2 regions of the Planomonospora sp. ID91781 genome follow, and region 1 is predicted to be linked to the other one. Evidence: riboswitches for the same ligand, from Rfam matches in the RefSeq annotation. Region 1 holds a riboswitch; the other holds the start of a gene.
What was found. A riboswitch is a leader RNA that binds a small molecule or an ion and turns the genes downstream of it on or off. The one in region 1 is predicted to bind cyclic di-AMP.
Positions count from the first base shown of each region.

Region 2: linked by a shared signal. The riboswitch ahead of HS048_RS16500 (CHAP domain-containing protein) and the one ahead of HS048_RS29360 (hypothetical protein) in region 1 are both predicted to bind cyclic di-AMP.

Region 1 is NZ_JABTEY010000002.1:2,289,264-2,292,626, forward strand. It holds gene HS048_RS29350 (DeoR/GlpR family DNA-binding transcription regulator) at 1-640, shown strand, start outside; gene galT (galactose-1-phosphate uridylyltransferase) at 637-1,734, shown strand; cyclic di-AMP (ydaO/yuaA leader) riboswitch at 1,807-1,942, shown strand; gene HS048_RS29360 (hypothetical protein) at 2,015-2,962, shown strand; gene HS048_RS29365 (DinB family protein) at 3,047-3,363, shown strand, end outside.
Region 2 is NZ_JABTEY010000001.1:3,639,865-3,643,227, forward strand. It holds gene HS048_RS16495 (ABC transporter substrate-binding protein) at 1-269, opposite strand, end outside; gene HS048_RS16500 (CHAP domain-containing protein) at 695-1,504, opposite strand; cyclic di-AMP (ydaO/yuaA leader) riboswitch at 1,524-1,659, opposite strand; gene HS048_RS16505 (aldo/keto reductase) at 1,854-2,681, opposite strand; gene HS048_RS16510 (hypothetical protein) at 2,886-3,363, shown strand, end outside.

The DNA of each region.
Region 1 (3,363 bases):
CGGGGCCACCGCCGCCGGCCCCGGATCGACCGAGGAGCCCGGGTTCGCCGCCAAGTCGGCCCGCCAGCAGCCGGAGAAGGAGGCGATCGCCCGGCAGGCGGCCCGGCTCGTCCGGCCCGGCACCGCCATCGCGCTCTCCGCGGGCACCACGACCTGGACGCTGGCCCACTTCGTCACCGACGTCCCCGAGCTGACGGTCATCACCAACTCGATCCGGATCGCCGACGTCTTCCACCGCTCGCCCCGCGCCGACCGCACGGTCGTGCTGACCGGTGGCGTGCGCACCCCCTCCGACGCGCTGGTCGGACCGGTCGCGGTCGCCGCGATCCGCGGGCTGCACGTGGACACCCTCTTCCTCGGGGTGCACGGCATGAGCTCCCGCGCCGGGTTCACCACGCCCAACCTCCTGGAGGCCGAGACCGACCGCGAACTGGTCGCCTCCGCGCACCGCCTGGTCGTGCCCGCCGATCACACCAAGTGGGGCACGGTCGGGATCAGCACCATCGCCCGCCTGTCCGAGGCGCACGTCGTCATCAGCGACCCCGGACTGCCCCAGGAGGCCCGCGAGGAGATCTCCGCCCAGACGGGCGAGCTCGTCATCGCCGAACCGGAGCAGGACAGGCAGGTGGCGGGCCGGTGAAGCGCACCCTCACCCACCTGGCCGACGGCCGGGAGCTGTTCTACTTCGACCGGTACGACGACGCGGACCGCGGCGCCGTCGACGAGCGCGAGCTGCCGCCCCGCCCGGCTCCCTCGGAGCTGCGCTACGACCCGCTGACCGAGGAGTGGATCGCGATCGCGGGGCACCGGCAGAGCCGGACCTTCCTGCCCCCCGCCGACCGGTGCCCGCTCTGCCCGTCGGCCCCCGGCCGCCTCTCCGAGATCCCCGCCTCCTCCTACGACGTCGTCGTCTTCGAGAACCGCTTCCCCTCGTTCTCCACTCCCCCCGGCACCCACGATGATCCCGGCGGCCACGCCGGGGCGGGCGTGATCGGCGGGACCCGCCCGGGTCTGGGCCGCTGCGAGGTGGTCTGCTTCACCTCCGACCACGACTCGTCCTTCTCCTCGCTCTCCCCCGCACAGGTCGAGCTGGTCATGGAGGCCTGGATCGACCGCACTGCGGAGCTGTCCGCGATCCCCGGAGTGGAGCAGGTGTTCTGCTTCGAGAACCGGGGAGCGGAGATCGGCATCACCCTGGCCCACCCGCACGGCCAGATCTACGCCTACCCCTACGTCACCCCGCGCACGAAGCTGACCCTGCGGGCCGCCGAGCGCCACCGGGAGCGGACCGGCGGCAACCTGTTCGCCGACGTCCTGGCCGCCGAACGGGAGGCCGGGGTGCGGGTGGTCGCCGCCAACGAGCACTGGACGGCGTTCGTCCCGGCCGCGGCCCGCTGGCCGTTCGAGGTGCACGTCTACCCCCACCGGCGGGTCGCCGACCTGAGCGGGCTGGACCGGGCCGAGCGCGCGGCGTTCGGCCCGCTCTACACCGGCGTGCTGCGCCGGCTGGACGGGCTGTTCGGCGTGCCCATGCCGTACGTCGCGGCCTGGCACCAGGCGCCGGTCAACGTCGGGCGGGACCTGTCGTACGCGCACCTGGAGCTGTTCAGCATCCGCCGGGCGCCGGACAAGCTGAAGTACCTCGCCGGGTCGGAGGCCGCGATGGGGGCTTTCGTGAACGACGTCCCGCCCGAGGAGGCGGCCCGTCTCCTGCGCACGGCGATCACGGATTGATCACTGCATGGTCTCGGCTTGGAGTCGCATGACCATCTCATTACCACTACTATCCTTCAGTCATCGGCTTCAACAGCAGATATGCCTAATCCCGGGCGCCTCGCCCGGGAGCCGGGGAACCACCGCATCTGGGGTGAACCACATCAGTGGAAGGGCTTCCTCCAGCCCGAACCCGTCAGCTAACCCGGCCGGCTGAAGGAGAGGAGAGTTCGTGGCGGCTGCGTCGCCCGCGTCGTCTGCGTCACCTGCATCGCCGATGTCCCCCACGTTCCGTCACCGCGTGGCCGCGGCCGTCTGCCTGGTCTCGGCGCTCGGCCTCACCCTCGGCGTCCCCGCCGCGGGCCTCGCGGAGCCCAAGCCCACCGAGGCGGAGCTCCGCAAGGACCTGAAGAGGCTCGGCAAGAAGGTCGACGGGCTCATCGAGGCCTACGCGGCCAAGCGGGAGTCCGTGCGCAAGGCGGAGAAGGCGGAGAGCGTCGCCAAGGACAACCTCCGCAAGGCGGAGAAGACCTACCAGGAGGCCAAGCAGGAGGTCGACTCGATCGCCCAGCTCCGCTACCAGAGCAACTCCGGCGACCTGCCCGTGCTGCTGTTCTCCGGTGAGGGCGACATGGCCGCCGCCGCCGTGATGGAGCAGCTCGTCGCCCAGCAGTCCGCCTACCTGGAGGGCTTCGCCGTCAGCAGGGACCGCAGGAAGCAGGCCGCGGAGCGGGCCGCCCGGCTCACCGAGGACCTCCGCGAGGAGGCCGAGGAGGTCGAGGACCGGCGCGAGGAGGCCGAGAAGGTGATCCGCGACATCAAGCGGAAGCTGGACCAGCTGGTCCCTCTCGGCTCCGGCCGCCGCGCGGACGGCAGCTGGGTGCCCCAGCTGCCCAACGGCCCCGACAACATCACCGACCGCACCCGGAACATGCGCGACGTCGTCAAGCGGCGCTTCGAGTTGACCCACACGGTCGGCTGCTACCGGAGCATGAACGACGGAGGCGAACACCCCCTGGGCCGTGCCTGCGACTTCATGATGAGCACCGGTGGGGCGATGCCCTCGGCCGCCGGCCTCAGGCTCGGCGACGAGATCGCCGCCTGGGTCCTGAAGAACAGGGGCAAGCTCGGCGTCAAGTACGTGATCTGGCGCCAGCGCATCAACCACGGCTCCGGCTGGCGCTTCATGTCCGACCGCGGCGGCAACACCGCCAACCACTACGACCACGTGCACATCTCGATGCTCTGACCCGCCGCCCCCGGCCGGACAGGACTTCCAGCCGGGGACAAAACGGTATGACAGTGGTCGGGCGTGCGGGCAGGATGAGGACCCATGACTGACAAACGGGTCAATCCCCCCTTCATCGCCGATGAGACGTCCATGCTGCACAGCTGGCTGGACTGGCACCGCGAGACCCTCGCCGTCAAGTGCGCCGGCCTGACCGAGGAGCAACTGCGGCTGCGCGCCGCCGCGCCGTCCGCGCTCTCGCTGCTGGGCCTGGTCCGGCACCTGGCCGAGGTGGAGCGCTACTGGTTCCGCGAGATCCTGATGGGCGAGGACGTGCCCGACCTCTTCTGCACCCGGGAGGACCCCGACGGGGACTTCGACAACGTGGAGACCGCCTCGGCCGAGGAGGCGTTCGCCCACTG
Region 2 (3,363 bases), on a different contig from region 1:
TCCTCGAACCGGTCGGTCAGGTTCTGGTACTTGACCTGGATGTTCGGGTGCTCGGCGTTCCACTTCTTGACGGCTTCGTCGTAACCGAAGTTCTCGCCGCCGCCGAAGGTGTGGACGGTGATGGTGACCGGCGCGGCCGCGGCCGAGGACGCGCCGTCGCCGCCGGCGGCGGGCGTGGGCTCGCTCGAACCGCAGGACGTGATCGCAAGGGCGGTGGCCGCCATGACCGCTACTGCGGCGAGCTTGCCCTGCCGCTTGGTGTTCAACATTCCGGACCCCTCTCAGGTGGTCGCCCGAATCGGTGGGAGGTGCAGCCGCGGCCGGTCCCCGACAAACCCGGACCGAGGCTGGCTGCTCTGCAACATGCTTTGGGAGCGCTCCCACGAAGAGTGGACGATAGGCAACCGGAACGTCAATATGCCGAAACTCAACCGTTACATCTCGGACTTAAACCTAGGACATATAGCGGTTTATCGGGAGATAAGCCTCAGATAGGCTGTTGGGAGCGCTCCCATCACGCGAACATGTGTCCCGCCCCTTCCGGAGCAGGGAGGGGAGAACCCTCCGTTCGCGGACGGCGGAACCCCGGTCCCGGAGGGTGGAGCCGGCCGCCGGAGCGGGGTCCGTGCCCGGCGGCAGGAAAAGGGGTACGGCCCGCCGGGCCGTACCCCTCCGGAGCGCCGTCCGGCGCGGATCAGCCCCGGTAGACCGGGTAGCCGTAGCCGACGACCTCGGCCTTGGGGCGGACGCGCCGCTCGACCTTGCCGTTGCCGGTGTTGCCCTCGATCGTGGTGATGGTCCCATCGCCGTTGTCCTCCTCGACCAGGCCGACGTGGTCGATGCCGTAGAGGCTGTCGCCCCGCTTCCAGTCGAAGAAGACGACCGCGCCGGGCTTGGCGGTGGTGCCCCAGTGGCCGTTGGCCCGGAACCACTGGGCGTAGGTCACGGTGTAGGCGTCCCAGCCGAAGACCGGCCGGATGCCCGCCTGCTCGCCGACCCAGGAGACGAACATCGCGCACCAGGGCGCGTTGGCGTAGCCGCGGATCGCGCCGCCGTCGCGCTCGACGGTCTCCGCGGCGCGGTAGGAGTCCATGTACCACCGGTGGAACCTGGTGCCGCCGCCCCGGTCGTTCTCCTTGACGCCGATCTGGCCCTCGGCGATGGAGAGCACATCCTCGGCCGAGACCCGGGGCAGCCCGTCGGCGATGAGCTGCAGGGGGGTCCTGGCGGACGCGGCGGAGGCGGGCAGGCCCCCGGAGATCCCGGCGGCCGCGGTGAGGGCGCCGGCCGACGCCCGGAGGGGGGCCTCGGCGTGGGCCGGAGGGCTCGCCACGGCGCCGCCCGCGAGGGTGACCGACGCGCCCAGCAGGGCGTGGGTCAGGCGGCGCCCCCTCGTGGAGGCGGGGGAGGCGGTGGAGGAGCCGCCGGTCTTCGCGGGGGAGGTGCGGCGGTGCTTCACCGGGGAAGTGCGCTTCACGGGGGAGGTACGGCGGTGCTTGCCCATGCGGGGGTTCGACTCCTTGCTCGGCTTCCGTGCCGCCTACCGGGTTAGCTGACGGGTTCGGGCCAGGAAGTGCCCTACAGCGCGCGGGCGCTGATTCACCCCAGGGGAGGTGGGTCCCCGGTTCCGCGGGGTCGCGGATTCGGCGTCCATGACCTCATCGGGAGGAGGCCGGGCGGGTTGAGTCACGTCCCGGCAAAGTCCGGTCAAGGCGGGATGGGGGTGCGGGCGGGAAGCCGGAGCAGGGTATCGATCGGGGAAAATATTGATAAATGCGAAAAACCGGGCAGGGCTCGCCCGTCGGCGAGCCCTGCCCGGGAACGGCGGCCCTCGAACGGTCGCCGAGCGGTGCTCAGCTCACCTGGTTGAACGTCGCGGGGTCCGGGCCGAGGCGCCGGCCCGCGTCCAGCGAGGCGATCGCCGCCATGTCCTCGTCGTCCAGCTCGAACCCGAACACGTCGAGGTTCTCGGCGATCCGCGAGGGCGTGACCGACTTGGGGATCACCACGTTGCCCAGCCGCAGGTGCCAGCGGAGCACCGCCTGGGCCGGGGTGACCCCGTGCCGGGCCGCGACCTCGGCCAGCACCGGCTCCTCCAGCAGCCCCCGGCCCTGGCCGAGCGGGCTCCACGCCTCCGTGACGATGCCGTGCCCGGCGTGGTGGCCGCGCAGCTCGGCCTGGGGGAGCTGCGGGTGCAGCTCGATCTGGTTGACGGCCGGGACGACGCTCCCCTCCTGGAGCACGCGCTCCAGGTGCTCCACCGTGAAGTTGCTGACCCCCACGGCCCGCACCCGGCCGTCGGCGTACAGCTTCTCCAGCGCCCGCCAGGCCTCCGGGTACAGGTCCTGCGCCGGGACCGGCCAGTGGATCAGGTAGAGGTCGAGGTAGTCCAGGCCGAGCCGTTCCAGGCTCGCGTCGAACGCGCGCAGCGCCGCGTCGTAGCCGTGGGCGTCGTTCCAGAGCTTGGACGTGACGAACACCTCCTCGCGTGGCACGCCGGAGGCGCGCAGGGCCCGGCCCACGCCCTCCTCGTTGCGGTACAGCGCGGCGGTGTCGATGCTCCGGTAGCCGGCCTCGAGGGCGGTGGCCACGGCGGTGGCCGCCTCGTCGTCGGGCACCTGCCAGACGCCGAAACCGAGCCGGGGCATGCGGACGCCGTTGTTGAGAGTCACGAATTCCATGCATTCATGATCTCCCATCCATACCCGGACGAACCGGTTGGAACGGTGCTTTACCTCTCGCTGGGCGTGGTCGGCTGTTCACCCGGGGTTCCCGGTCCCGTAAGACCGCCGCGTTACGTTGGGGCGGTCGTGAACGGGTCATCGCCCGGCGTGGAGCAGGACGGTCGAGACCACGCGCGGGATCAGTGTTCGGCCGTAGCCTGGGTGGAGTCCCCGCTGCAGATGCTCTGCGCGGTGGAGGCCCACCACGCGGGACTGCTGGGCACCCGGACCCGGGTCGTGTCCCGGGCGGGGCTGCGCCCGCTCGCCGTCACCCGCCGGGAGCTGCACCGGCTCGGCCTGCCGGACGGGCTGGAGCTGGCCGGACCGGAGCCGGACATGCCGCGCCCGGAGCGCGGCGCCGCCTGGGTGGTGGGCGACGCCTTCTCCGGCCGGGTCCAGCTGGCCTGGCTCACCGCCTTCCCGCGCCGGGTCGTGATCGTCGACGACGGGCTGGCCACCGTCAGGCTCCTGGAACTGCTCACCCGGCGGCCGGGCACGCCGCTGCTGCGGGCCCGCGCCGCCGGCGGGGCGCTGCGCTCCGCGCTCCGGGCGGCACTGGGCACGGCCGCAGCCCTCCGGCTCCGCGCCGCCGCCCGGTCCGGCCGGCTGACGGTCTTCACCGCGCTGCCCGTCCCGGACG